4 regions of the Chryseobacillus diguaensis genome follow, and region 2 is predicted to be linked to each of the others. Evidence: riboswitches for the same ligand, from Rfam matches in the RefSeq annotation. Region 2 holds a riboswitch; each other region holds the start of a gene.
The links. Region 2 has a riboswitch for thiamine pyrophosphate ahead of ACOT8F_RS09450 (thiamine-binding protein). Riboswitches for the same ligand answer to the same signal wherever they lie in the genome.

Region 1 (7,436 bases), on a different contig from region 2:
ACCAGATGTAAAATGATAGATTAAGAGAAGAGATTCCACATTTTTCTGAAATATCCTTCATCAAATGATAATTTTCAACAGTGAAGAAGAGGCTAACCTTTGGTTTAAGCAAAACAACACAATGGTTGTGGACATTCAGTTTACCAATGATGCATCAAATACAAAGATATTAGTCGTCTATAAAATTTAATTATTTAATACGGAGTGGGGCACATAACATAATGAACCGATCTTTGGTATGAACGGTCATTAGGAGTCATACAAAAATAATTAGCAAGAGGGGCATTTGTATGAATTGGTACATTTGGGTAGCTGTTATTTTCGTCATATTGTTTGGTTTTTATCTAACTAAACGAAAAAAATAAGGTTCTGTCCTTTCTTCACTTACCAGATTTTAATTGTTAGTATTGTGACCCGTTCGAACGCGATCCCCCAAGGGATCAGCACCGGATTAGAATAGCCGGCTCGATGCCGACTATTCCACTAGAAAGCCCCTACAGTCGCGGCTGAAGCGCAGCAGACTTGTAGGTGCTTTTCAATTCAGGGCGAAGCTGCTGAATTGGTCGGCTTATGGGGGCTCGATGCCCCCAATAAGGCTAATACCCAATAACGTAAGGAAAAAGAGAAGGGGTTAACCCTAACAGGTTCCGTTTCCTATCGCAAAAGCTTCAATTAATTACAAAAATGTAATCAAATTTATACGACTATTTGTACCACATTTTGTACTCTATTTTGTAAATTAAATAAAGCTCCGTTCTCATTGAACAAGATCCATTGCTTTTTATTTATTTCCAAAAGCTTTATAACACAATAATATTAAAGTGGTGGATTGCCCATTCCTAAAGGAATCCAATCCTCTTTCGGTGGTCCGTATACCCCGAATGGTTTTAATCCTGCTTGTCTAATAAGAATTGTAGCTTGTCCACGATGATGAACAATATGTTTAATTAAGCCCATCAGAATTGAAGCATTTGTTTCTTCTCTTCCGAACGCAATTTGAATTTGTTTCAAAGAGCCATCTGTCCATTGTTGTTCAATAGCCTCGGCTGCTTGAGCACTTACCTTTTTGAAAGTTTCAGCGATTTCTTTTGCTGTTGTCGGAACATTTTCAGCATTTTCAACCTTATCCATTTTAACAACAAATTTGTTTAAATAATTTGGAACATTTGTGGTGAAATGCCACAAAATTCTACCCAAAGTACGTCCTTCAGGATAAACTTGTTGTTTTAATGAATCATCTGTCAAGCCATCTAAAACTTTTTGAGTAAGTATGGCTTCTTTATTCCATTCTTTGATAAAATCGGAAATTGTTACATACATAAATAATCCTCCATTTTCAATTATTTTACAATATATTACTCAAAATTCATTATAAAACATTTGTTCTCATATTCCAATATTCCTTCTTAATCAAAATTGTACCGTTATTTTGTAAATAAAAATGTATACGTACTTGTATAGGTACACTATCCATTGTACCCTGACAATTTGATATACATTTTCCTATGAAAATTTCAGTGCAAATTATATAGAAATGGCTCTATATCAATAAAAAATGACTATCAAATTAATATACATTTTGATAGTCATTTTCCTTACATTTTTAATGTTTGCGATAGATAACGGAACCCGTTAATTTTTATATCGCCTTTTTTTTACTAAAGAATTGGTTTTTCATTCAAGTAATTAATAGCCCTTCACCGATTAGTTGATCTACAAATAGAAAGACTCTACGCATTTTTCTTGATGAAAGAAATGATGAATTTTCGGTTAGTCTGTTTGCACAAAAAAATAACAATATTAATAGAATTGTTAAAATATGAAATCCTTTTTTAATAGAGGCTACATAAAAGCAAGATACACTGGTTGTAGCAACTAAGAAAGGGTGATAGCAAATGCACAATCAGAATCGATTTAGGTATTTACGTTTCTTGGTTCTTTCGTCCTTGGCTTTTTATCTTGTATTCCCTCAAATTACTCATGGTGCTGTCGCAGGTTCACAGGATGGAGGAATCGGGAACACTACTCATTATTCACAGTTCCAGTCTTCATTTACAGGAGGTAAAAAAATAAATAATATTATTTATCCTCTTTTATCGACACCTGCCATTAAAAAGCAGGGAACACAACTTACTATTAAAGTAGATACACATGGCAAGTCTCCAAGTGGATGGAAAATTAACCTGGGCAGCCTGGAGCAAACCCCGGTTAAAAATGAATATTCTCTTCCTGTTGTTTCTTCTAAGCCGAGTTCTTCCTATTGGGAAAAAGACGGCACTGTTTATGATGTAACAGTAAACATCCCTACAAATGTACCGGAGGAGCTTTACGATCTTAAAGTTGCATATACCGCTGGCGGTTCGACAGTGACAGATAATCAGGCTCATTCAGTAAAAGTGGTAAAAGATTTAAAAAAGAATTTTTCCTTTCTTGACCTTACTGATATTCATGTAGGTTCACCGCGTAACGAAAATGATCCGGCAAATGCTACGGAAGCTGGTTTCTGGGATCCCGATCCGAATAAGCGATGGCTGTATCTACAAAAAACAATTCGCGAAGTTAATTTACAAAAACCAGATTTTGTTGTGCTTACAGGAGATTTAATGTTCGGACAGATGAATCCGAAAGAGTATCAATATGAATATGAAGAAGTGTACCGGATGCTGAAGCAGCTGAATGTACCTGTTTATATCGTTCCAGGCAACCATGATGGATACGCACAAGACGCTACCCTAACAGATGGATTGAAATATTGGCACAATTATTTTGGACCGCAATATTTTTCATTTGATTATGGACCATATGCTCATTTTGTTGGGCTTAATACCTTTGACTGGGATAAAGTTGACCGCAGCGGTACCGGAACAGTATCTGTTCCAACGTGGGGCGGTCAAGTGAGAAGCGAACAGCTGCAGTGGATGAAAGAAGATCTGGCGAATAATGCACAAACTGCACAGGCAGGACAGCTGCGAGGATTGCTGGCACACAATAACCCGATCTTCCGTGATCGTGATAAGTGGCCAGACACTGATCCCGAAGTACAGCAGTACTGGAAAGAATATGACCTCCAGCACGATCCTCAGACACCTGCAAATCTGGCTTTGGGTGAGAAACTCGGACTGAAATACGATCAATTGTGGCATGGTGAAGGTGCCCAGCAGGTTATCGATTTAATGAAGCAATATAATATGCAGGTTGGCCTGCATGGACATACGCATGTTGATAATATTACCAAGCAGGACAATATTTTATATGCTACGACGACTGCAGTTGAATTAACCGGGAAACCATGGATAGGATATCGGACTTTCCAGATGAACAACGGCAGCCTTGATTCTTCCTATATATACGAGAGTCCTGACCGTTCGCAGCCTATTTATCAGAATGGAAATACGACCGACGGTGTTATGTCGTTTGAGACAGAGTACAGCTCTCCTAATGATGGAACGGCTACCACCCAAACCGCAACTGTTTCCAATCGCCTTAACCGTCCAATAACTTTACACGTACCGTTTTATATGAAAAAGGGTACTTACACAACGACAGCGGGGTCGCTGCAACAAATTGATATGAATGATGACAAACAAGGCATGGATGTACAAATTACTATTCCTGCAAACAGTTCACAGAAGATTACGGTGTCTTCTTAACCAATTCGTCGACAAAATTTTTATTAAGGTTCAATCGTATCTGCGGTTGAGCCTTTTTTCTATAAAGCATTTGCTTAAGCAAATGCTTGAGGGCTGCTTTAGCAACTTTTTTGGCAGGCTCGATGCCTGCCTTTTAATAAATAAAAACTTTAGTTTTTTTCCATTTTTTCAATTGGATTATGATTGTAAATTTCGTCATTGCGCTTGCTGGTAAGGCCTGTGCACTGTTTATTGATTTCCCATTAAACGGTTTGGCGAATTTCTTAATTTCCCTAGTTTCTTCATCCTCAATTTTCTTCCAAAGCCAGTAAACAACATAATGATATTTCTTCAATTCTTCTTTTTTGATTTAGGCAAAAAAATTGTCTAGCGGAAAAGAAATAAGCACCTCCCATTTTCTACACGCATTATGCTGGTGAATTTTCATGAATAAAGGAATTTTTAAATAGGCTTTCTTATTACTAAAAACTATGTTATTTTTAACAACAAAGCATAATATCTTTGTTTAATTGCTCTACTAGGGGTGTCCAATGGCTTGGGCTGAGAAAAGAATGCACTTAAATTCTTTGACCCTTTGAACCTGATCTGGATTATACCAGCGTAGGGAAGTAGGTGTGAAGGCGTCAAATGTCTTTTGTACGCTGCTACTTTTTGGCGATATTCAGGTTCTGTGTATACAGAACCTTTTTTGTTGCCTTTCATTTACTTGTTTACCCAGCTAATGGTAACTTGTAATGACTATGCTGTAGCTCCTAGGATCGTTTATCTATCAATTTTAGGGAGGAAGTTACATGCAAAAAAAGCCAACTGAAATGAACATTGAATTAAAATCCCAATTTACAGGAAGTAAAAAAATTTATGTCGAGGGTTCCAAACCTGATATAAAGGTCCCTATGAGAGAAATCGAGCTCAGTAGAACAAAAACTTCATTTGGAGAGGAAGAAAATGCTCCCCTTCATGTATATGATACGAGTGGCCCTTACACAGACCAAGATTACAAAGTAGATATTCGAAAAGGACTGCCGCCTTTGCGCAAAAATTGGATTTTAGAACGCGATGATGTTGAGGAGTATCAAGGAAGAGAGATAAAACCAGAAGATAATGGATTCCTTGAAGGAGATGTACGTGCCAATCTTGAATGGTTCCCAAATATAAATAAAGCACCATTACGTGCCAAAAAAAGATGTAATGTCACACAAATGCATTACGCTAAAAAAGGAATTATTACACCTGAAATGGAATTCATTGCTATTCGTGAGAAGATGAATCCGGAGTTTGTTCGTGAAGAGGTAGCAAGGGGAAGAGCGATCATTCCCGCGAATATTAATCATCCGGAAAGTGAACCAATGATTATTGGACGTAATTTTCACGTTAAAATAAATGCGAATATTGGTAATTCAGCTGTAACTTCTTCTATTGAGCAAGAGGTTGAAAAGATGACATGGGCTGCTCGGTGGGGAACAGACACAATAATGGATCTTTCAACAGGGAAAAATATCCACACAACAAGAGAATGGATCATTCGAAACTCCCCAGTACCTGTTGGCACAGTACCTATCTATCAGGCACTTGAAAAGGTGAATGGAATTGCTGAAGATTTAACGTGGGAAGTGTATCGTGATACCTTAATTGAACAGGCTGAACAAGGAGTAGATTATTTTACAATTCATGCTGGTGTTTTATTACGGTATATTCCATTAACGGTCAAACGTACGACTGGGATAGTATCCCGTGGCGGTTCTATTATGGCCCAATGGTGTTTGGCTCACCATAAAGAAAATTTTTTATTTACTCACTTTGAAGAAATATGTGAAATCCTGAATCAATATGACATTTCTGTTTCACTTGGAGATGGACTGCGGCCAGGTTCAATAGCGGATGCAAATGATGAAGCCCAATTTGCTGAGCTTGAAACGTTAGGAGAATTGACTTCCATTGCGTGGAAGCATGATGTGCAGGTTATGATCGAAGGCCCTGGGCATGTGCCGATGCATATGATTAAAGAAAATGTTGATAAGCAAATGGAGATTTGTAAAGAAGCGCCATTTTATACATTAGGACCTTTAACAACGGATATTGCACCCGGGTATGACCATATCACCTCTGCTATTGGGGCTGCAATGATCGGTTGGTTTGGAACGGCTATGCTTTGTTATGTGACACCAAAGGAGCATTTAGGCTTACCAAATAAAGATGATGTCCGCGATGGGGTCATTGCTTATAAAATTGCATCGCATGCAGCCGATTTAGCGAAGGGCCACCCAGGTGCTCAAGTTAGAGATAATTCTTTATCTAAAGCACGCTTCGAGTTTCGCTGGAACGATCAATTTAATTTATCACTTGATCCAGAACGTGCAAGAGAGTTTCATGATGAAACGCTTCCTGCAGAAGGTGCAAAAACAGCTCATTTTTGTTCAATGTGCGGGCCTAAATTCTGTTCAATGAGAATTTCACATGATATTCGGGGAACAGCTGCTGAAAAAGGAACAAGCGAGGAAATCTCAATAGAAGAAGGAATGAAACAAAAGGCAGATGAATTTGTTAAAAAGGGATCGAGTATTTATCGATAAAAGAGTGATAATGAAAAACCTTATTTTAATGAATGACGAAGAACCTTACCACAAATAGCGGTAAAGCAGAATACCGAACTAACGATAGAAATGGAATAAATTGCGAACTGTACAAGATGAACCAGGATTTTCAAAAAGTTAAGTGACAGCTTCATACAAAAGATGTTGACCAATAAAGTGAACAAAGGGGCTGGATTTGTTTCCTGCCCACCTTTGTTCATAGATTTTTATACAGTCAGCTGGCGACATTTTCTGTAATTCTTTTTTTATTCGAATTGCAGTTTCTAAATGCTCTTTTTACTTCAATCTTATCTCCCTGCTTGTTCGTGTAAGACCTCATCCCTCATACGCCTTTGTTTAAAAACTAAAATAAGCCAAAGACGTTGCGAACGTCAATGGCTTTCTTACACCACTGTTAAAATGAGCGGCTTATCTTTGGTAATGACAATCGTGTGCTCAAACTGTGCGGCGTAGTGATGGTCCGGCAGCAGCATCCCCCAACCGTCAGCGCTCTCTTCTACAAATTCCGCTCCGTCCGATACAAAGGTTTCCACCGCGAGCACCAGTCCGTTCGTGAGCAGCCTGCTGTCTCGCGGATCATAGTAATTCAGAATACTGTCCGGCATCTCATGCAGTTCCCGGCCAATGCCGTGCCCGGACAAATTGCGGATCACGGTGAAGCCGTCCTTGCGGGCTTCGTTGTGAATCGCCCGTCCAATGCCGCTGATCTTCGCACCCGCCCTGGCCTTCTGAAGCCCCTGATGCAGCGCGCGAAGCGAGCTCTGACACAGCTTTTCCTTGTGCGGCGAACGGGTTCCTACCACTATCGTTGCCCCGGTGTCAGCATAATATCCGCCCAGCTCCGCCGACACATCAATATTAACGACGTCCCCTTCCTCCAGTACCCGAGGGCCTGGAATGCCATGCGCAGCCACCTCATTCACGGAGATACAGGTTGTTCCCGGAAAACCGTAGGTGATATCAGGCGCGGAGATAGCTCCATGCTCATCCAGCACCCTTTTGCCGATACGGTCGAGCTCTGCCGTTGTAACTCCCGCCCGGACAGAGGACAGCATCTCTTCACGGGCCATTGCGACGATACGGCCGATCCTCTGCAGAGCGATGAGATCGTGTTCTGATTCGATGGACAAGTTTTAAACCTCCAGTATTTGCAATATAACCCACATTTAATTCCAGTATACTCGAAAAAGAGCCT
Region 2 (7,436 bases):
TATCCAATTTCACCGATTATTTCTCTTCCTCCATACATCACTCTGCCTTTAGAAGGCTTCTTAATGCCTGCAATAATATCAAGGAGCGTGCTTTTTCCGCATCCGCTGGGGCCTAAAATACTGATAAACTCTCCTTTTTCAATCGTTAAGCTAATATTATCAAGTGTTAAAAGAGGGTCTTTCTGATTATGAAATGTCTTTGACAGCTCTTCAACTTTCAGCATTTTTTACTCATTCCTTTTTGGAAGAAAGTCATTCGTATACGCTTCAGATGGTATGATATTTTTATTAATTAATTTGCGCGCATACATCCAATCAGCATAACGCTTCCAAACCTCTTCCTTCTGATAACCCCATTGATCTGCTTTTCCCTGGTACTGCTTACTTATCCATCCCTGGCTCTTTTTAACTAAATCGGCGTTAATGTCCGGTACCTGTTTAATTAAAATATCAGCAGCACCTTTTGGGTCTTTAATAGCATCTTCATATCCAAGGGAAGTCGCTTTCATAAATTTCGATACAGTATCCTTATTCTGCTTGATTTCCTTTTCGCTCGTTGAAATCACCGGAGTGTAATAATTTAATGCAGGATCCAGATCTTTCAAATAAATATAATTCAGCTTGATTCCTTGTCTTTCTGCCTCTACTCCATCCCAGCCATAATAAATCCATTCAATATCAGCATCTCTTCCAATGGACTTAAAGAAATCAGTTGCACCAAGGGTAACATTTTTCACTTTTGAAAAATCACCATTGTTTTTCTGCATTACAGCTTTTAGAACGGCCTCTTCTGTAGGAGCTCCCCATCCCCCGTAACGTTTTCCTTCAAAATCTTTAGGTGACAGAATATGATCTTTTTTTAATGAAGCAAAAGCAGATGTATTTTCCTGAATGATAGCTCCTAATGAAACAAGCGGTATACCATTTGATCTTGCTTGTGTTATGTTTTCCTGATAACTGATCCCGAAATCTGCTTTACCGGAGGCTACTACTTGATCTGCACTGACCCCTTCCCCCGGTTCTGCAATTTCAACATCAAGCCCTTCATTTTTATAATAGCCTTTTTCTTTCGCTACATAGATACCCGTATGATTCGTATTCGGAAACCAATCGAGCATAATTTTCACTTTCTTAAGCGGCTTTTGATCTGTCTTCTCTGCCCCGCTGCATCCTGCTGATAGTAACAGAATTAGAGCACTTAACATTAAATAAAGTCCTTTTTTCATCATGTTTCTCCTCATATATTATTTTTCGAATTTCTGCTGCTCATATCGCCATGGCATACAAATGCGGGCAAGGATTTCAATCAGTGCAAATACCGCCAGACTTAACAAGACAATGATTAGGATTGTTGCAAATACTTTTTCAGTCAGAAAAGATTGGCTCGATCTTGTAAGTACTATACCAAGTCCTCTATCTGAACCAAGCCATTCTCCAATAACAGCTCCCATGACACTGTACGTGCCAGCAATTTTCAATCCGGAAAAAAAGAATGGCAATGCAGATGGGAACTTCACTTTTAAGAAGGTTTGCCGCTTTGTTGCTCCGAAGGTTTTCATAAGCTTAAGCATATCTCTGTCCACAAGGCGGTACCCATCTGCGAGATTAATAGCTATCGGAAAAAAGCAAACGAGAGCAACAACCAATACTTTGGGTAAAAGCCCAAATCCAAACCAGATAATAAAGAGCGGTGCCAAAGCAATGATAGGAATGGTCTGAGAAATGATCAGCAAAGGATAGATGGCTTTTCTGATCCAGTCTGAAAGATCAATGATTGTACCGAATAAGACCCCCGCAACAATAGAGATAACCAGCCCTAAAATGGCTTCTGATACGGTCTGAATAATATGAGAAGGCAGTGTTGAACTCATTGTGAACAGCGCCTTTATTACCTCTGTTGGCGCTGGCAAGATCCATTTATCAATCCCGCTGAATCTCACTGCAAGCTCCCAGAATAAAAGCAGAAGCAATATAGCGATACCAGGAAGTGCTGTTTCAATTAATCTTTTCAAAACATCCGCTATAGAGGCAGAAGGTTTAAGCGCGGTATTTTTTAAGCTTTTCATCAATCGTCACTCCTTCAACAGGACGATAGTGGATCTTCATGTGTGTCATGACTTCAAAAGCCCCTGCTTTAATACAAGCATCCTGTGCTCTTTTAACGATATCGAGCAATTCATCCAGCTCACCCTCCATCACTGTTTCCATTGCGCCAACCTCATATTTCACACCTGATTGCTGAACGATCTCAATAGCTTTGTCTACAATTTCGTAAGTATTGCCGCCATCTGATTTTGGCAGCACCTGAAAAGCCAAATTTACTGAAGCCATGTAACTTCCCCCTATACTCTTAAAATGTGATCAATAAACAGATAAAAGCTTAGAATGCAAAAATGAAAATGCAAACACAAAAAAGACTGCCACTAGGGCAGCCTTATGCTCGTCTAAAGTATAAAGGAAAGAATCCTTCCTCTTGGCTCCCTACGCTGGCATTATCCAGATCAGGTTTAACGGGTCGACGCTAAAAATCGTCCTCTCAGCCAAGTTTACTCAGCTCCCCGAGACATTTTCAATTTTCATATTGGCTCTTTCCATAGAATTCTTTGCCATTTAGGTCTTTGAAGCTAAGAAAGCAGCCAATAATTTATTAAATATAAGATCAATCAAAACATATCAGCAATTCAGCATTTTGTAAAGAAAGAATTAATTTCCTTTACAAATAGGGTTGTCGAAATTTGTTTTATATTGTATTATTACTTTATTCATAATTTAATGAATCGACCACAAGGGGAGCCATTCGGCTGAGATTGAACGCAGTTCTGACCCTTTGAACCTGTTAGTTAACGCTTTTGTAGGGATGTGGCACTGAACTTATTTTACCTCTCATTAAAGCAGTGCGTGGAAACGAACGACAGAGTTCCCCGCATTGCTTTTTTCATTTCCTTTTTGGTCGGTCTATAAGAGGTGTTTTAATGAATCAGCGGCTTGTTTTTTTGGTTGAAACAGCTATTTTTGCAGCAATTGCCCTGCTGCTTGATTATGTATCAAATATATTCGGGAGACTTCCTCAAGGCGGATCCCTTTCACTTGCTATGATTCCGATTTTTATTATGGCTTTTAGATGGGGACTTAAAGGGGGACTGCTTACAGGGTTCTTAACAGGGCTTCTTCAGATAGTCCTTGGCCTTGCGGTGATTGTCCACTGGGCACAATATTTGCTCGATTATCCTTTAGCATACGCACTTCTTGGCGCAAGCGGCCTTTTTTCCCGTTGGGTGCTTCGTGCTTCTGGCAGCAGACAAAAAGGAGCGGTTATTCTTTCGGTTTTAGCAGCAACTTTTATAGGAAGTTTACTTAGGCTTGCTTCCCATGTTCTTTCGGGAATTATTTTCTTCGCTTCAAGCACTCCTAAAGGAACGCCTGTATTTCTATATTCGGTCGTCTATAACAGCTCCTACATGATTCCATCATGGATTGTCAGCAGCATTGTGATCATTATGGTTTTGATCTCTGCGCCAACCTTATTAAACAGAAAAAAGTGAATCCTTATGATTCACTTTTTAATTTGGCTTTTTATTAAATCAGCTACAAGCACATAGCGTTTTGGCGCAGAGCCCACAAAACGAAATGGGTAGCATGTAGAGACTGTGAGAGTTGCTCGAGGCTTTGGAACAATAACTGTCCGGTCATCAGCATCGACAATCCTTACTTTTCGGATTTTGTAAGTGAACTTGCCTGCACTCGTTTCCACAACCAGCAGATCCTTTTTGCCTACCTCTCCCAGCCTTCTAAACACAGTATCTCTGTGTCCTGCCAGAACAGAATTATCCTTTTCACCCGGAAGTACGGAGCCCGCATAATGCCCGACTCCTCTTTCAAGCTCATCTTCATCTGTTCCATGATAGATTGGAAGGGAAGCATTAAGCTTAGGAATCTGCAAGACGCCCATGTTTTCACCCATTTTGGGCCGGACGCTGTATAGTACATTTTCTGGTTTTTTGGATGGAGCAGGCTTCGGTTTTTCTATTGCTGTGGCTGAGATTGGCTTCTCTGTTTTAAATAAAAAATACCCATAGGCAAGTTTAAATCCATTGGTTGTTGTCAAATAGATTCCGCCAACAAGCAGTACAGCGATGGCAAAAAGAAGAAGCATCGGCTTCTTCTTCATTTTTTGCTTACCCGCTCTAGCTCTCATTGGTATTTCGCTTTGACTCTTCTTGCAAGCAGGAATGCGCCGGCAAGCAGAAGAATACCTGCTCCCATCATTTCAGCATAGTTTCCTGCTGTTTTAGGAAGCTTTGCGCCTTTAACTGTTTTGGCAACTGGTTTAGATAATACTGGTTTTTTCTCTTCTTTTTTAGCAATCACTGCCGTTTTTTCAAGGCCTTTACCGGTTTCTTTAACAATCTTTGAGCCGGCCATTTCTGGTGTAATCACAAGATCCATCAGCAATTCGCCTTTATCGCTATACAATTCAACCAAAAGGTTTGCTCCATTTAGATCTTTTACATTCATTAATGATTGCAGAGAAAGTTCATTCTTTTCTCCATTTTTCGTTAAATAAAACTTTGGTTTAAGTTTAAACAGGTCAAGACCTTCGCTGTAGATCGAAAGCAGTTCTGCAATATCTTTAGCAGAAAGCTGATCAACACTCGTAAAGTTTGAAAAATGCATCATTCTTTCCCCAAGGCTTTTTAGCTTATCAGAAGCAGAAGGATCATTCTTGATCACTGAGCTCATATACTCAGACAATCTTTCGGCTTCTTTTTGAGTAATGCCGAGACTAGCAAGGGCATTCTCCATTTCTTTCTGCATTTTTGCAGAACGCTGTGTATAATAATCAAGTGTCTGATCCAAGTCTTCTATATATTTATAGTTTTTAATAGAATCTTTATGTGCAGTCATCAATTTATCGAATTCCGCTTTCGTCAACTCATAGCCAGCAAGCAAGTCATTTAGATTGCTGCTTGTGATCGGTGTTAATTCATTATCAAGATAATAAGATAGATCTGAATCTAAGTCATTGATAAAGGTATAAACATCCTGAATTTTTTCGCCCTTCTCAAGCTCTCCGTTTTCAACAAGCAAATCAATTGCTTTTTGTTCTGTTAGATCATAATCCTTTAAAAGTGCTGCAAGTGTCTCATCTGTAACTGGTTCACCCAGTTCATCTTTTAGCTCCTGAATACTGTTAAAATCATTAAGCGTCAGGTCGCTGTAACTGAGGTAATCCTCCAAGTCAGATTTGCTCATCCCTATTTCAGTAAGGTATGCTGTCAAATCTGTCTCTTTGACTGCTGCAAATGCAGGCGTAGAAGCAAAAACCATAAATAGTAATGCTAAACATGCTGTGAAAAGCTTTTTCAAATCAATTAACCCCCATTAATTTCAAATCTAGACAATTATACCGATTAAATCCTCGTAAATATAGCATTGTAATTCATCTTTTTTTTCTATATAATTATCCAATTTTTTAAAAATTACTATTTTCGCAGACTAACTGGCAGGTAAATTCAATAAAAAAGATGGAAAGCAACAAAGTTTATGAAAAGAGCCTTAAAAATTTTACTCATATTAGTAGAGTAAGCTGAATCTAATAGAATATGGCCGCACTGCTCTAAGTATAAAAAGATCTTTACTAATGGAGGAAAAATAGATGCACCTGACTGTAATCATGATGCTCGGAAGCTATATACTCTCTCTTTTTCACTTTTTGTATAGCTACAAAGAGGCGATCCGCATCAGCCAGGAAGAAGGCAAGGTTAATGGGTGGCCACTTGTATTTTGTCTGCCTCTTGCTGTCATTTTTGCATACTTTGCCGGGGTTTATTATGAAAAGCTTTTTTAATAGATTTATAAAATGAAGAATATTGCATTATAAATTCAGCAGTAATTTCTATAAAGGAAAAGAGAGGCTGCGGATTTATGAGGACATTTGTAAGGGCTGGATAAAAACTGTTTTCAATAGTACACATTCCTGTTTTCAATCTTATTTGACCCGAGCGGCACATTTAATCAAACGAGTAATAGAAAAAGCAGAAGTAACTAAAAGAAAGAGAACGGATCGATCATTAGGCGGATCCATTCTTTTACTCCTTTCTGAAGCTGATCTTTTGTTCTATTATTCCTTATGAGCATAATAGTCTGAGAGGTTTTCTAAAAAAGGATAAAGCTTTTTAAACATATAGCCTGTATTTTGTGCTTTTTCAGGAGAAATAGCAAGAGAGTCTCCCATACTGTATGGAGAGAGATTTTCAGAAGAAATTTCTGTCGTCAAATTGGCTTTCTTTCCGGTTGCTTTTTCCATGAGCTGTATTAGCTCTTTTAAAGAAATACTTTCCTCAAACGCTGCATTATAACTACCTTCCAATTTGTTAGCTCCAGCGTGATAAAGCATGCCGGCTGCATCATCTGAAGAGATAAAGCTGTATCTTAGGTCCGGGTTATGTATCCCTATCGTTTCTTCATTTTTCAGCTTTTTGATATGCCCCTGAAATCGTCTGGTATAATCATCCTCACCTATTACAAGTGAAAAGCGGAGAGCTGCAACTGGAATATCTGCATACTGAAAAAGATACGCTTCCGCTAATCGTTTTGCTTCTTGATAGCCTTTAAGACCAAAATACTGTTCTCTAGGTTTTATTAAATGAATGGAATACGCCTCCGGCTGAAAGGATAATTCTTTTAATTCTGTTCCAAAATCGTAAACAGCCATTGTGGAAGTAAAAACATACTGGCCAATTTTTCCTTTCAGCGCTTCAAATGCTGCTTTTGCTTCTAGCGGTGAATAGCAGGTCTGATCAAAAACGACATCATAATACCCACTTTCAAACACCTTTTTATAAGAGGCTAAGTCACTTCTGTCAAGTTCGATTCTTTCCACATTGCTGCCAAAAGGATCCGCTGTCTTTCCTCTAGTTGAAATGGTTACATCGATATTATTCTCTAATAAACGGTTTACAAGCTTTTTTCCAAAAAATTGTGTTCCGCCAAGTACCAGCACCTTTTTCATTGTTTCCCGCCTTCTTTTATTTTTTCTTTTATATGGCTGAGATTTTTCCATCCGTAAGCAAGCTCTGCATGGATATTGCCGCTGATTTCATAGTTGTCTTTTGCGACAAGCTCGGGACTGAAAGCCTCATAGAACTTCCTCGAAGGATTCTCCTCAAGGACCCAAAGCATGATGGAAGAAACACCTTTTTGTTCAAGATCCTCTATCATTCTCTGAAACAGTTCTCTTCCTATACCCTGCCGCTGTACATGCTTCAGCAAATAGATGGCATAAAGCTCGCTATCATAACCAAATTCCCCTGTCTTTTCTTTTCCATAACTAGCAAACCCGACTATATTATGCGAAGAATCGGCTGCTACCAAAAGCTGATCATGATCAGCCTGCTCCCATAAGCGTTCGCGATCCTCATATTTCAAAGCATTTA
Region 3 (7,436 bases), on a different contig from region 2:
AGCAATGCTTGGCTAATTTAAAAAGCGCACAAGCTAGTCTAAGTGATTTTGCCTTAAAAACTGGAAATAAAGACTCGAAAAAGGTATTTCATGAATGCATGATGCATATGGATCCCATTATATCGGATTTAAAAGAAAGAGTTGGCGAATTAGAACGCGAGGAGCCTCAATATAAAGGATTTTAAAAGGAGGATCAAAAATGCCGGAATGGCTGTTAATCGTTATCCGCTCGTTTTCATTTTTGGTGATTTTATTTTTATTGACAAAGTGGCTTGGCAAAAAACAAATCTCCCAGCTTACTTTATTTGAGTATATAACTGGAATTACGATTGGAAGCATTGCTGCAGAAGTCTCTACTGGGTTAGAGGGAAACTTCATATACGGCGTATTAAGTATGGCAGTATGGACTGTGATCCCATTTATTTTGGGTTTGCTTTCTCTAAAGAGTAGAGCAGTCCGTAACTTTGTAGAAGGCAAGCCGACGGTTTTTATGAAAGATGGCAAAGTAATGGAAGACAATTTAAAAAAAGAAAAATTTACTATTGATGAATTTCTTGAACAGCTTCGAAAAAAAAACGTATACAATGTTGCCGACGTGGAATTTGCACTGCTTGAGCCAAGCGGGGATCTTGATGTACTTTTAAAGAAAGAATCCCAGCCAGTAACATCTAAAGTTCTTGGTATCAAGGTCGCTCCAGAAAAGGAGACGCAAACAATCATTATGGATGGACAGCTATTGGACGAGCCACTGGCAACCAGTGGGTATAACCGTATATGGCTGAATTCCCAATTGGAAAATTTGGGGGTTACCATCGACAATGTATTTATTGGGCAAATCGATTCGTATGGTCAATTAACGGTCGACCTTTATGATGATAAAATCAAAGTTCCTTCTCCACAGGAAAAACCAATGCTGCTTGCCGCATTAAAGAAATGTCAGGCCGACCAGGAACTGTTTGCTCTTCAGACTGAGTCAGAGTCAGCGAAAAAAATGTATACCAAAAATGCCAAGCGGTTAAGCAATATTCTAGACAGACTAACTCCCCTGTTAAAATGAGCTTTAAGATTAGGGTCCGCCAAACTTAACTGGCAGCATTCGACGGCTTATCTTTTAAGTGGCATCGATGGGATAGCAGATGTCACTTATTCCTCGTAAAGATTGTTTCCCTTTTGCGAAATTTCAGCAAACTTCTCCTTTTTGGTCATGGCTCTTCTCGCCATAGATTAATTTCATGCAGAAAAAAAGACTGAGTGGTTTAAAGTGCTTCTGTTTTCTCATTATTTTTTTAGGCTCTTTTCTTAAACTTTGTTGTTTTTTCATGCAATTAAGTGAATAATAGCAAGAATACACCTGCGTATTTTAAGAAAAGATGCCCCGAAGCTAATCTTTATACGTGTTTTAAGACCATACGATTAGCAACAATCTTTGCGAAAACACCCTTTTTTTAAAACAGCCGGCAGCGTGAGATTGTGAATAGTCAATTCCGGGCGCCTCCCTAATCGGATATTAATTCCAGTCTGCCCTAGCCCTTCGCTATTATAAAATGGCTTTCCGTCGTATGTAAGCAAGCCTTTCACCATATTCATTTTAACTAATCCTTTTCTCCTTTTAGAAAATTCCGAAATGGAAAGGAGATGAATGGGGTAGTGTGATTTTATTTATTCCACTTTTACTTTAATACAATCTATGGCATTATAACCATATCCTTTTCTATTCCAAAATGCCTCGGTGGGCTGAATATGACCTTCGGAATTTGAAGCTCGCACCATAATCGTATATTCCCCTTTCCTAAAAACCTCCCAATTAAAATGCCATTGAACCCATTCATATAGGTACTTCTAAAGAACATGAATTCCAAGTATAGCCTTCATCTAAACTTATTTCAACTTTGGTTATAGTCCCTATACCTGTCCATGCAATTCCTTTTATTAAATGAATTCCTGTATCCAACAAGTTTAATGGTTTTTGTATGGTCGAATTAACATTCATCACCGTTACTGAAAATTTCTCAGCATCTGTTTCTTTATATGGATAATAGACATAATCAATTGTTTGAAAGGGGCCATTATATTCCTGGTCAATGACTGTTATCTCCTTGATCCATTTTACAGAAGCCATAGCATACCATTTAGGAACGTTTAATCTTAAAGGATACCCATGTTGAAAAGGGATTGGTTTCTCATTATATTCATAAGCAATTATTGTATCTGGATGAAGTGCTTTTTCGAGCGGTAAACTTCTCGTATAACTCACCAATTGGTCAGAATCAGTTCTTTTCCCGTAATCATAACCCTTAAATACAACTTCTTTAGCACCTTGTTTTATACCAGTCATTTGCAGCAGGGTACTTAAAGGTACTCCCCTCCATATTCCTTGTAATTGCTCCTTTCTCCCATTGTTCGCCAAACACTTTTGGATTAAAGAATTCTCGCTTGTTCCCCGCACATTCTAATATGACTTTTAGAGTTTTATATGGCAATGAAATAACTTCTTGTAATGAGAAAATGGTTGGTACGTTTACAAATCCGCCTATTGGCAACAAATAAAATGATGACGGCAGGTTTGGATAAGAAAAGTGATTGCGTTTGTAGAACAAATGATTAGGTACAATACTTCTTTCCAAGAATTGAATTGGCGTTTCCTGATTTTCAGGTTTTAGAGACCTTGTCATTAGAAAGGGCCCTACTGAAGACTGATGAGTATTTTTCATCATGCCACCCCATAATTTTATTAGTGATTTATACATATGAAAATTTTTTTGTCTTCATCCAATCCTTTTAAGTACTTTGAAAAACTGCAATTTCTTACTGAAGGTTTGGATATTATTGGTGGCATGTTTTTGCAATTCAGAACCCTTTTTTGCCCTAGCTTCTCTGTTAAAAAAGACTATATTTTATTTGGAAAGTTTCAACCAACATAATTCGATGCAGAAAAACAAACATTAAAAAGGCTATATCGTTAACACCAGGGGGTGAAAAACATGGAAAAACAACAAATATGGCTGCCTTTGATCGCAGCTGCAGGTATCGGTGCAGCTGCTTTTTATAGCATGACTAAGGGCCAAAAAAGCATAGGACAAAGCATGCAGCAGTTTGTCCCGCTTGTTGCAGGAATGGGTTGCCAAGGCCAGCAAATGCAGCAAAACACCCAACAAAATAATCAAGCGTCTAATAACCAGCTTCAATAAATTTTTATATGAAAAATATTTAAAAAATTCAGAAGGAGCTCATATAGCCCCTTCTATTTTTTATATTCGAGCACTGCCCGTTAGAACGTTCAATTATCCAAAATATGTAATATCCAATCTTTTAAATCAACCATTCTTAAGTGTTCCGGTTCAAGCTCCGTTCCTGTTACAATCATGGGAAAGTATGTGTCTTGTTCATGCAATGAACCATGGCTTGCTCCCCCTGCATTTATTGGAGTTCCTTCCCCAATGAATTCAAATCCAGGTTTTACATTAACTACCAAGAAGTTTCCTGGGTGAGAATAGAAAGAACTGTAAAGGCGTGCAAGTGCATCTGGATAATTTCCATATATAATAGAGTGACCATTTTTCATCTTAATATCTAAAATAGAAACATCCCCCTCTATTTTCCAGCTTTGTCCGTATTGATCAATAAATTTCCCATTTGGCTGATAAGAGAGCACGCCTTTCTTGTCAACTGATAAAACCTTAACTGCCTCCCCTTCCTTCCAAGCAATATTATCAATGCGTTTCTCTTTTTGAAGTTGTTTAACAATAGACTCTACTTTGATCGATTCATCTAGAAGATAAATAAAAGACATTCGCTCATTTAATCCCAGTACGATTTGATCTTTCTTCTGAATTGGCCCGCTAATTTTATGAATTCTATATTCTTTTAACACCCTTCTTAAATCAATTAAGGCCTTTTTCTTATCGCTGCCAATTGAAGTTTGGCCGCTATCCCCCATTACAATCCAAACGTTATCCTTTAACGCTTTTTCCCAAGAACCATAAGTATTAAAGATGGTCTGCAGCCGTTTATCAGCCTCTTCAATTCCTTTCGTTTCATTCACTCCATTTTTATGAACTTTTTTATCATTATCCAGAAAATACACCAATGAAAAGGAGGGGACTCTATTTTGTTCGATTAAATATTTCAATTCTTCTGCTGCATATTTATCATTAAAACCGAACGCCTGCCAGAAGTGGGTATACTTATTATTTGGATTTAATTTAGATAAAATCCCATAGGAAAAATAGGAAGGTCCTCTAACAGAAGCATCTTTATTCAGAAAGTGAAATACCTGTAATAACTTTGGAACATAGAGCATTTGTGTTTTGTTTCCACGAAAAACCAGTGTATTGATTGAAGCAGATTGTAATCCTCTATCACTTATTTCTTCATGAATTGTCTTTACGTGATCACTCAAATGATGTTCATTTAAATGAAACAAGGTCTCTTTAAATAAGACTTGTTTAACTCCTAATTTCAAAATTTCTTTTTTGTCACTCCCATAACTGATCAAACGTTTTTCGTGTTCATCATACCAAACAAGTGCTGGCACTTTATGTTTTTCAGGATACGTTCCAGTTAAGAGTGTACTATCAATTGTAATTGACATCGTGGGGTAGCTGCTCACCATTCTTGGGTAATATCGTCCATTATCGATTAAATATTGTAAAGCAGGTGCTTTTCCTTCCTTTAGAGCAGATTGAAGCGGCTTATCCATAAGAGAGTCTAATATTATAAGAACGACCCGTTTTGAAGGCATCACATGCGGGAAATTAAGTTTCTTATTTGTTTGGACTGTTGTAGGCTGTAAATTAAAATAAACTATAAATAAAATAAGTGAAATTGCCATAATCATAATAACAAATTTTAAAATTTTACCCAAAATATGATTTTTTTTGTAGATCTCCATAAATATATCGTGTCTAATTTTTTTGACTTTATTCGCAAATACAAATAACCGGAGTTGATTGGTTTCAATTAAATCCCATTAGCAGATCCGGTAATGCCAATAATCGCTTTTCTGGCCATGGTTTCCTCCTAGGTATTTATCGACTTATTTCATACCCTTTCGGAAATAGCCCTACACTTTTTCCCCTTTACTATTTATCCAATAATGGTTACCATCAGTACATAACCGAATATTTTATTTCTGCTAGGGGTGCCTTGTCATGGGCTGAGATTGAACCATCGTTCTAAACCCTTTGAACCTGAACTGGATTATACCAGCGGAGGAAAGCGGCCGACTATCCAGCCTTTTGATTGTATTGTTTACCTATGGCTTGTTATACGAACCCGCTTACTTCTCCGGAGAAGAGCGGGTTTTTTGTGCAGGAAAACTTTCCATTGGAGGAGATCGAATGACATTTTCACGAAGGCTTTATCAAAAAGCAGAAGGCATTTGGCTAAAAACCCATCAGCATCCGTTTGTAACGGGAATCGGAAAAGGAGATCTTCCTAAGGAATCGTTCATCCGCTACATGAAGCAGGATTATGTCTTTTTAATTGATTACGCAAAGATGTTTGCGCTCGGTGCTGCAAAAGCAAAGGATATCGAAACAATGGCCGCATTTGCAAAGATTCTGAATGATACTCTGCATGAAGAAATGGATTTGCACCGCCAATATGCAGAACAGTTCGGCATTACAAAAGAACAGCTGGAGGCAGTCAAACCCGCTCCGCTCAATCTTGCTTATACGCGATACATGCTGAGCGCAGCCCAGAGCGGCTCCCTGGAGGAATTGATTTCTGCTTTATTGCCATGCATGTGGAGCTACTGGGAAATCGGAAAAATGCTTAAAGCAGAGTACCCAGGCTCAAGCGAGCATCCTTTCTACGGTAAGTGGGTCACCATGTATGCTTCAGAAGAATTTGGTTCCCTCGCTGTCTGGCTGATTGATTTGCTGGACAAGCTGACTGAAAGGAAAAGCGAGAAGGATCTAGCTATCTTAGAAGAGCAATTCCTCACCTCTTCAAAACTTGAATTCCTCTTCTGGGACATGGTTTACAAAGGAGAAGAGTGGCCGGTTTAAATACATTTTTGGAAGGAAGAGTTGAGATGAAAAAATCGTTATTAATTCTATTTGGCATATTCGTGCTTATTTTAGGAGGATGCAGTTCAGGCCCAAACGGAAGTGCTTCCGGAAAAGGCTCCGATCACCTGCAAAAGATTACCCTGATGCTAGATTGGTATCCGAATGCTGTTCACTCTTTTCTTTATACAGCTGAACAAAAAGGCTACTTCAAGGAGCAGGGGCTTGATGTCGAGTTCAAAATGCCGGCAAATACGAATGATCCCCTCAAAATGACAGCGTCCAATCAGATTGATATGGCCCTTAGCTATCAGCCTGAAATCCTTATGGCGAGAAGTGAAGGCATTCCCGTTCAATCCTTTGCTGCCATCGTCCGCCATCCGCTGAATCAATTGATGGTTCCGAAAAACGGGAACATTCACTCACCTAAGGATCTCGAAGGAAAATCAGTTGGTTATCCTTCCAGTCCATTGGATGAAGCTTTAGTTCGTACAATGGTAAAAGCCGACGGCGGCAATCCCGATAAGGTAATGATGACAGATATCGGCTTCAATCTGATCCCATCCATGGTTACGAACAAGATCGATTCCTTGATGGGCGGCTTTATCAATCATGAAAAACTGCTTTTGGATAAAGAACATCATCCCGTTCGCACACTTGATCCAACAAAATATGGCGTCCCGGATTATTATGAACTCGTTCTTGCGGCAAGCGAGAGGTCATTAAAAGAAAAGCCGCAGGTTTACAAGAAGGTCATGGCTGCCATGACAAAAGGCCAGCAGTATGTGGAGAAACATCCTGAAGAAGGCCTTTCGATATTAATGAATCACGAGGAAGAATCCTCTCCGCTTGATAAAGAAGTGGAAACGAAAAGCTTAAAGATTCTGCTCCCTCTGATGGAGGAAAAAGGAAAGCCATTCGGTTACCAGGAAGAAGAAACCTGGAACAATGTCTCTCAATGGCTGTATGATAATAAGATCACGAAAAACAAAGTAGATGCAAAGAGTGCTTTCCGAAATCTATAATCAACTTTCACATAATGGACAAAAAACAGCTTTCCGTTCTATGTTAAAATAAGGATGTCCAACTACTACTTATTGAAAACATAACGGAGATGATGATACATGACATGGCTAGTTGTGCTTGCCATCATTCTTGTCAGTGCTGTTAAAATTTTTATGACATGTCTTCCAACACCTGTTGTCGAATGGCTTGTCAGCAAATTTGAACTGCATTCAAAGCTTAGCGACTCAGACGCTGCCTTAACGATCAATGGAAAAGACTTAGCAGAGGAAGAAAAACTTCAGGTGATCCATGATTTTAATGAAGCGATTTTTATAGAGAAATATTATGTCCATCCGGGTAACCAAGAATTTTATCTTCATCCAAAAAACGGCGGAACCCCGATCGTGATTGAGACAAAGA
Region 4 (7,436 bases), on a different contig from region 2:
TGGGACTATATAAAAACCGTTTTTAAAAACAGGGGCTTGGAGCAGCGGCTTATCTGTTTTTAAGCAGATCATTTCCCCTTTAACTGGATAAGTTTTCAGGTCCCGAAACTCCGAAAGAAGCGGCGTGCTCCAGGCGCCTGCGCAAATTACAGCATTTTGGCCGAATATCATGCCGCTTTTCGTTTGAATACCTTTCACACTTTGATTCTCGATAAGAATGTTTTCGGCTTTTGTATATTCGTACAAATCTGCTCCGCAAGCAGCAGCAGCATGCAAATATGCCTTCGTCAGGGCGGGGGCCATCACATGACCGTCTTTTGGATAAAAAACCGCTCCTGCTAAATCTTTGGAAAGGCTGCTTTCGTTTTCTCTTAGTTTATCGCCGGTAAGAAAAACCGTTTCTTCGCCTGTTTCCTCCTGCCAGCGTGCCGTTTTTTTCAGCTTTTCCAATTCCTCATCAGTTTCAGCAATTTTATAAATTCCTTTTTCTTCATACCCAATATCAATGCCTGTCAATTCTTTAAGCTGTAGCGAAAGGTCAGGAAAAAGCGCTCTGCTTTCTCTTGCTAGCTCAAATAGCGGATCATATTCATCCCATTCCGCCTGAACGCCAAGCAGTCCGGCTGCAGCGCTGGATGCTTCTTTCCCGCCTTCACCCTTTTCAACAATTGCCACTGTGTGGTCTCTTTTTGAAAGCTCATAGGCAACCGAACCGCCAATTGCTCCTCCCCCGATGACAATGCAATCATAAACCTTTATCATATTAGCAATCCTCCTTTTCCGACAGCTGATCTGTAATCAGAAGCCGCTTTTAACGTATCTTGGCTATCCCAGATTCCTGACATAACAGCAAAGCCGGCTGCTCCTGCAAGAAGAATTTCCGGCACATAATCAGGCCGGATGCCGCCAATTGCAATAACCGGTACAGGCGACTGCTCTGCCACTTCACAGAGCTCGGCTAAGCCGCGGGGCTCTCTTCCCTTTTTGCTATCTGTTTCAAAAACATGTCCATAAAGGAGCATATCAGCTCTTCCGATAATTGCAGCTCTTGCCTCTTTTAAGGAATGCACTGAAGAGCCTGCATACAATGCAGGAAAACTCGATTTTACAGCTGATACCGGAATGCCTTGAGTGCCAAGCTGAACTCGTTTTATTCCAGTTATCATTGCCAGATCAACCCGGTCGTTTATAATCAGCTTTGCTGCAGGAATACCTTCATTCAGGAAAACCTGAATTCCTTCGTAGAGCTCTTTAGATGATTTTTCCTTCTCCCTTATATGCAAAAAATCAATAAATGGATGGAACTCTTTTACTTTAGGAAGCATTTCACTAAAAGACAGCTTTCCGTTTGTAATCACATGAAACTCCATCTGCGAATCCCTCCAATAAGCCAAAAAAGCCCATTCCGCGTGTTGGCGAAATGGGCTTGAATGCACAATGAAAGACAGCTGTCCCCGTATCGCTTCCCTACGCTAGTACAAACTAGATCAGGTTTTAAGGGTTTAAAAACTGGTGTTTTAATCTCAGCCGGCCTGCCGGCTCCCCTAGCAAAGAATGGATATTTTTTCATCAGTATACCATTGAAAAACGAACATTCAAGCTATATTGAATAAAATGGTACTTTTGGCCTTGCACTTTAAATTAGGTTATGCTCCTTTACTAAAGAATTGGTTTTTCATTCAAGTAATTAATAGCCCTTCACCGATTAAAAATGTGCCGACAGGCGACAATGGTAACAATAAATCTGAAAAACGGTGATAATTATGATGGTAATTCAGTGGGGCACTTCTATATTAATGTGTAGCAATTTGACTGCTTTAGGATGGGAAAGTTTCAAACGAATGTCAGAGCTAATCGGGGAGTTACAAAAAGTATTTATTTTGGTTAATTAGCTGGCTCTTTTAGTTTGCATTTATGGTCCATATTGTTGTTACAAGGCATAACCCAAGGGATACATAACCGACCAATTTCCATGCTCTTCTTTTTTTTATGGACTTCAAAAAAAATATTGCTATATAATGGAAGTAAATAAGTCAGGAGGTGGGCTGAAATGGAAGATACCAAAAAGCTAACAAAATGGAACTTGATTCAAAATTTAGCCTGGCCATTCTTCGTTCTTATTGTTTTTACTGAAAGGGCTAATCCTCAAATTAGTTTAGGATGGTTCCTTGCGGTAACACTCTTATTCATTGGCGTGATCTACTCGTTTTTTTCTCCAAACAAAAGACTTAAAAAGCTCGGTTATCTGACTCTCGTATTATTCGCCATAGTAACAATATGGACATCATTCTTTTCATCCATTTGAAAGCGATTAAATAAGGGATTTCACCAAAGGGAATTGTCTTTATTAATGTGTATAAGAAGAAATCATGTATTGATTAATATATTTTTTCATTCTCCGCGAACCTTCAAGCCGCATAGCTGCTTCCCAGAAGCGAAAACTGCCCTCATATCCATGGGCGAAGTATAAATAATCAAAGAAGATTTCATCGCCTTGCGGTTCCTCCAAAACCTTGATCTTCAAATTCCTCATTTCCTTTTTCATCTCCCTGGCTTCCAAGCGAAGGGCTTTTAAGATCCCATCAATCATGGCCACATAAGGCTCGGGAATTTTAAATGGCAGCCTCTCGAAGCTTACGCGATTCTCTTCCAGCTCTGAAATGAGGTAGACCCTGTAAATATATTCATAAATAAGGTCCTCTTCCGCAACAGGAATTGGAGCTTTCATGATGCTTCCATCCTTTCAAGTTCCTTATCTATAAGTGCCTGACATCTGTTAAAGGATAAAAGGAAATCGTAAATTTGTTTTTCCATTCATCCATTAACTGAATGGTTTTCTCCAGCTGATTCATTTTCAAGACCATTCCCGTCTTTTCGCTAAATAAGCCATCATGCCAAAATCGTGAAAATGAAGGTAATGCTTGTTTTGAAGGCTTTCTAATAAGAGCTGTTCCATTTCGAGTATTTGATCTTCATTTAAAAATGGCCGGGGTGTTTTAAGATCTTCCCGAAACACTTTCTTGGCCATTTGCACGTGTTCAGGAAGCATCATGGAAGTCCATTTAATATTTCCCGATCTCGAATCAACGGAATCTCCCCCTCATAAATAGAATATATGTTCCTATTTTAACCGATTTTAACGAATAAGAAACTGGTGTTTTTTATAAGAAAAAAAGACCGATGCCGGTCATTTCTGTAGGAGATGTATGTGTCCATTTTTTAAAATAAGCACCCCGAAGGATGCTTAATTACTCAAAGTGTTTCACTTTTTCTTTCAGGATAATTCGTCCTAAGATCCTTTGCTTTTTCCCTAGGTTAAGCAATGCGAAAGCCATTGGGCTACAAATACCCCTATATAAAAGCAGCAACTGAATAAGCAGCATTTGCTATGAATAACGAATTAAAAAAAGCCATGACTAAAAATGCTCATGGCCTTCTATAAAAAATAGGGGGTCTTTCAGTTATCATAAAGGATTTTTTGCTTTTTATCAGCACGCTTTAGAACTATTTATTGTATGAAATTATGCTTTTAAAATACTTAATAAGAATGACCAAAAAATAATTGAGCTGACAGACTAACTGTCTTTGGGGATAGGAGCGACTTCCCTAAATCGCAGTCGGTATGCGGGTAAAAAATATTAATCAAAATATAGTCCATATTTCTATAAGTATGAACTTTTTTTATTCTGGCACTATACGCTGTTCGTACTCTGTCTAAGTTGAAAAGCTTTATATATATGGTCAGGGCTAACCTTACCGAATACTTCTATTTTACTTAAAGAATAGAAGATGAAGTTATCCCCATTATTTCCACTTTTGCCTTTCCAAAGCTAACACCTTTATCTAATATTCTCCTTATACACTACTTTACTAAATTGATTATTTGATATCGCAATTGAGAAAACGATTACAAATAGGAATACACTCGGACCCAATATCAAATAAGTTTTTGAAAAGCCTATCGTATCATACCAATAACCAACTAATGGAGACAAAATTGCCTGACCCACTTGGGAAATAAAATAGTAGCCAACAATATACATGGTGGAAGATAACCTTGCATCAAAATTAGAAGCAATAAATTTAAATATGGCTACTAGCATTATAGGCAGCTCAAAGGAATGCATCATTTTCATTATGGATATGCCTATAGGTTCTGTTACCAGGCCAGATCCCAATATTCTAATGGCCATGATTAAACCTGCTAAAACCAAGCCTTTTTTAGCCCCAATCTTATTGACAATAATAGGGGAAAGAAACATCATTCCTGCCTCTACAAAAATCTGAACGGAGTTTAAATAACCAAACATCTGATTTCCTAATTCCTTTGATGAAAACATTGAGGCATAGTAAACGGGAAACTGTTGATCATAAACCGAGTAAACACAAGCAACTCCCAATACATATATGACAAATGACCAAAAAGTTTTATTCTTTAATAAGATCAAACCATCTGTTAATTTTAATGATTCTGATTTTTGCTGTTCTTCCTCTGTTATAACGATTTTTGTAAATAACAGAAAAACAATCAATAAGAGGCTGCAAACGGATGCAATCCAAAAATTAATATTAGGATCGATATTAAATAACTGTCCAGCGAATAAAGCAGCAGATGCAGCTCCTAGCGAACCCCACATCCGTGCTTTCCCGTATTCAAAATTATATTTCTTACCGGTTCTTTCCGCATATGATTCAACTGCACCGAGTCCCGCTAAAAAGGTTGCACTAACATAAATACTTCCAGCAATTGCCCCTATAAAGATATTATATTTTAATAGAGGACTATACACATAAATGAAAAACGGACCTACAAACATTAATAAAAATACAATAATCCACAACACATGTTTTTTTAAACCGACTTTATCAGAAACGAATCCATACAAAGGTTGAATAAAAAGTGTAGCAATCGCGTTAAGGGAAAAAACGAGACCAACTTCAGCCCCACTTAAATTTAACGTTTGGCCTAACCAAATGGAAAATAAGGACAATGTTGAAATTTGTGCAAAAAAGTAGAAGAATATGAAGCCGCTTAACATCCAATAGGTTGAATTAATCTTCATTTTAATAATCGCCCCTTTTTATTGTGTTACTGTCTGCAATTGATTCTTGACGACCACTTTATATCCGGTTGTATTCTCAACGATCATTACCTCAAAAGTGTTTTGTTTTTGACGAGTAACTTTCAAAGATAAAGTCCCTTTCCCAATAGGAAGCCTTTCAATCTCTAAATATGTCATTCGATCAAGAAGCACAGGAGAGAGATGGATTTCCTTTTCTAAACTATTTGGGGTCAAACCGAGCAGGGCCTGTATAAAAATAAGTGGCGTACCTGCCGCCCATGCTTGAGGAGAACATGCAATTGGATATTTTACCGGCTTACCACTTGACATGGAGTATCCACAAAACAATTCCGGAAGACGATTGTATTCGAAATGCAAAGAAGCATCTATTAATCCTTGGATGATCTTGTTCGCTTGATCTTGTTTTCCAACCTTACTTAGCCCGAGTACAATTAAACTGTTATCATGGGGCCATACACTTCCGTCATGATAGCTCATTGGGTTATAGCCTGTTTCTCCTTCCCCCATTGTACGGATTCCATAACCGGAAAACATTTTAGGAGAAAGAAGCATATCAGAAACTTCTTCTATTCGTTCTTTAGTCAGCATACCTGACATGAAAAGATGACCTGGATTAGAAGTAATCGTCCCAACTTGCTGCTTGTTTCTATCTAGTGCAATGGCATAGAAAGAGACATCATCCATCCAAAAAGCTTCATCAAATTTTTGCCGCAATGCTTGTGCTTCCTGATGTAAAATTTCTGCTTTATTCAGCTCATTGAGGGATTCGTAAATCTCTGCCAATCCGACTTTTGCCTGATAAACGTACCCCTGTACTTCTGATAGAGCAATCGGCGATTTTGCATATTCACCGTTCCTGTGAACGTTTGAATCATCGGAATCTTTCCATCCTTGATTTGAAATGCCTCTACTTGACTCCTGGTGGTATTCAACAAACAAATCCCCATCACGGTCACCATACCTTTTAATCCATTTGAGTGCGTTTTCGATATTTTCTTCAAGCTCTTTGAATAGAGTCAGGTCTCCTGTCCATTTCACATATTCCACAAGTAAAATTAAGAATAGTGGCGTTGCATCAATTGTTCCATAATATGGTGTAAACGGAATTTGATTGGTGTTCGCTAATTCCCCAAAACGAATTTCATGCATGATTTTCCCTGGTTGTTCATCACGCCATGGATCTACATTTTTCCCTTGATAGTGAGCCATTGTTACCAATGTTCCTTTTGCTACTTCCGGATTAAAAGGAAGCATTTGAAGTGCCGCAATTAAGCTATCACGTCCGAACGGAACCCCAAACCAAGGAAGTCCAGCTACTGGGAATTGTCCATACCCTAAATCAGTCAATAAAACCCCAAGGTCCGCGATCCCGCGAGTTACAAGATGCTCAAGAGGCTTATAATCCGTTTGAATAATAGGCATTTTATCTTCCCAGTTTTTACAAGTCGCTTCTAAGCTATGTAATGCTTTTTTAAATGGTAGAATCATTTCTTTTCTTTTTTCTCCAATTTGTGGTATAACCGTTAAAATCACTTGGTCTTCTTCATTGTGATTAAGAGAAAAATGGAAAGCAGCTTTATTATCTGCCGTCCGAACTGCATCTTTATCCCATGTGATATTGGTATAACGATTAATTTGGTCTTCACCTTTATAACCAAACGTCATCCTATTTTTTTCTGCATGCTGTCCAGTACGCTCTCCGACGCTGCCTGTCTGAAAGCCGCGAACGATAAACATATCCTGAAAATCGGCATCAAACTCTATTTCCAATTCAAAGTTCACTGGTTTTGGGTGGTAGTTTTTAACGGATAAAGATTCATACAAGACATCATCGTAGATAAAGCGCTTACGCAGAAGCTGGATGGATTCCCTCCATAAGATTTGTTTCCCGTCCTTTTCAATGTGGGGATTTGTCAAAATGATGCTTGTGATATGATTTTCATCAGCATTAGAGGCTAATAAAACTGGATTTTCTCCGTTTATCTTCACATTCCATTTGCTTAAAAACCTTGTGTCCTTCGTGTATAATCCTAGTCCGTAAGTGTTGTTTTCAGGAATGTCACCACTCTGATCTGTTAGTAAGAACAATTCATTTTCTTTTATTACACGGTAATCCATTTTTTGAACCTCCACTTTTAAGTTATCCAAAACGTTTCGGGTAGTGATCAAAAAATTTTTCTCCATTTAAAGTGGAGAAATTAAACATGGCAAACTGGAGCACTTGACTCCCGTTGTATTAGCTGTGTTTCCAGCATGCGGTAATTTTGCTTAGCTTCCCCTTCTAGTATCTCAATTAATAAGTCAGCTGCTTCATATCCCATATCAAAAACCTTTTGACCCACAGTTGTCAAT

Region 1: it holds a riboswitch for thiamine pyrophosphate, as region 2 does, so the genes downstream of both, thiC (phosphomethylpyrimidine synthase ThiC) here and ACOT8F_RS09450 (thiamine-binding protein) in region 2, are expected to answer to the same signal.
Region 3: it holds a riboswitch for thiamine pyrophosphate, as region 2 does, so the genes downstream of both, tenA (thiaminase II) here and ACOT8F_RS09450 (thiamine-binding protein) in region 2, are expected to answer to the same signal.
Region 4: it holds a riboswitch for thiamine pyrophosphate, as region 2 does, so the genes downstream of both, ACOT8F_RS11910 (thiamine phosphate synthase) here and ACOT8F_RS09450 (thiamine-binding protein) in region 2, are expected to answer to the same signal.

The regions. Positions count from the first base shown of each region.
Region 1 covers NZ_JBMKNV010000006.1:142,930-150,365, forward strand. Annotated here, with positions in the region: gene ACOT8F_RS11870 (DinB family protein) at 817-1,320, opposite strand; gene ACOT8F_RS11875 (metallophosphoesterase family protein) at 1,896-3,650, shown strand; TPP riboswitch at 4,160-4,274, shown strand; gene thiC (phosphomethylpyrimidine synthase ThiC) at 4,442-6,220, shown strand; gene map (type I methionyl aminopeptidase) at 6,625-7,371, opposite strand.
Region 2 covers NZ_JBMKNV010000005.1:1,670-9,105, forward strand. Annotated here, with positions in the region: gene ACOT8F_RS09435 (ABC transporter ATP-binding protein) at 1-224, opposite strand, end outside; gene ACOT8F_RS09440 (ABC transporter substrate-binding protein) at 228-1,226, opposite strand; gene ACOT8F_RS09445 (ABC transporter permease) at 1,245-2,066, opposite strand; gene ACOT8F_RS09450 (thiamine-binding protein) at 2,038-2,331, opposite strand; TPP riboswitch at 2,463-2,571, opposite strand; TPP riboswitch at 2,777-2,875, shown strand; gene thiT (energy-coupled thiamine transporter ThiT) at 2,973-3,542, shown strand; gene ACOT8F_RS09460 (class D sortase) at 3,554-4,168, opposite strand; gene ACOT8F_RS09465 (processed acidic surface protein) at 4,192-5,367, opposite strand; gene ACOT8F_RS09470 (hypothetical protein) at 5,657-5,848, shown strand; gene ACOT8F_RS09475 (NAD-dependent epimerase/dehydratase family protein) at 6,122-7,012, opposite strand; gene ACOT8F_RS09480 (GNAT family N-acetyltransferase) at 7,009-7,436, opposite strand, start outside.
Region 3 covers NZ_JBMKNV010000015.1:25,836-33,271, forward strand. Annotated here, with positions in the region: gene ACOT8F_RS18025 (DUF1657 domain-containing protein) at 1-185, shown strand, start outside; gene ACOT8F_RS18030 (DUF421 domain-containing protein) at 200-1,057, shown strand; gene ACOT8F_RS18035 (hypothetical protein) at 1,660-1,773, opposite strand; gene ACOT8F_RS18040 (molybdopterin-binding protein) at 1,826-2,119, opposite strand; partial or broken gene ACOT8F_RS18045 (molybdopterin-dependent oxidoreductase) at 2,120-2,747, opposite strand; gene ACOT8F_RS18050 (hypothetical protein) at 2,982-3,188, shown strand; gene ACOT8F_RS18055 (alkaline phosphatase family protein) at 3,278-4,891, opposite strand; TPP riboswitch at 5,127-5,233, shown strand; gene tenA (thiaminase II) at 5,340-6,011, shown strand; gene ACOT8F_RS18065 (ABC transporter substrate-binding protein) at 6,038-7,036, shown strand; gene ACOT8F_RS18070 (YfmQ family protein) at 7,136-7,436, shown strand, end outside.
Region 4 covers NZ_JBMKNV010000006.1:152,611-160,046, forward strand. Annotated here, with positions in the region: gene thiO (glycine oxidase ThiO) at 1-762, opposite strand, end outside; gene ACOT8F_RS11910 (thiamine phosphate synthase) at 759-1,370, opposite strand; TPP riboswitch at 1,448-1,556, opposite strand; gene ACOT8F_RS11915 (hypothetical protein) at 2,051-2,305, shown strand; gene ACOT8F_RS11920 (YhjD family protein) at 2,348-2,728, opposite strand; gene ACOT8F_RS11925 (YolD-like family protein) at 2,855-3,052, opposite strand; gene ACOT8F_RS11930 (MFS transporter) at 3,840-5,063, opposite strand; gene ACOT8F_RS11935 (amylo-alpha-1,6-glucosidase) at 5,082-7,202, opposite strand; gene ACOT8F_RS11940 (LacI family DNA-binding transcriptional regulator) at 7,283-7,436, opposite strand, start outside.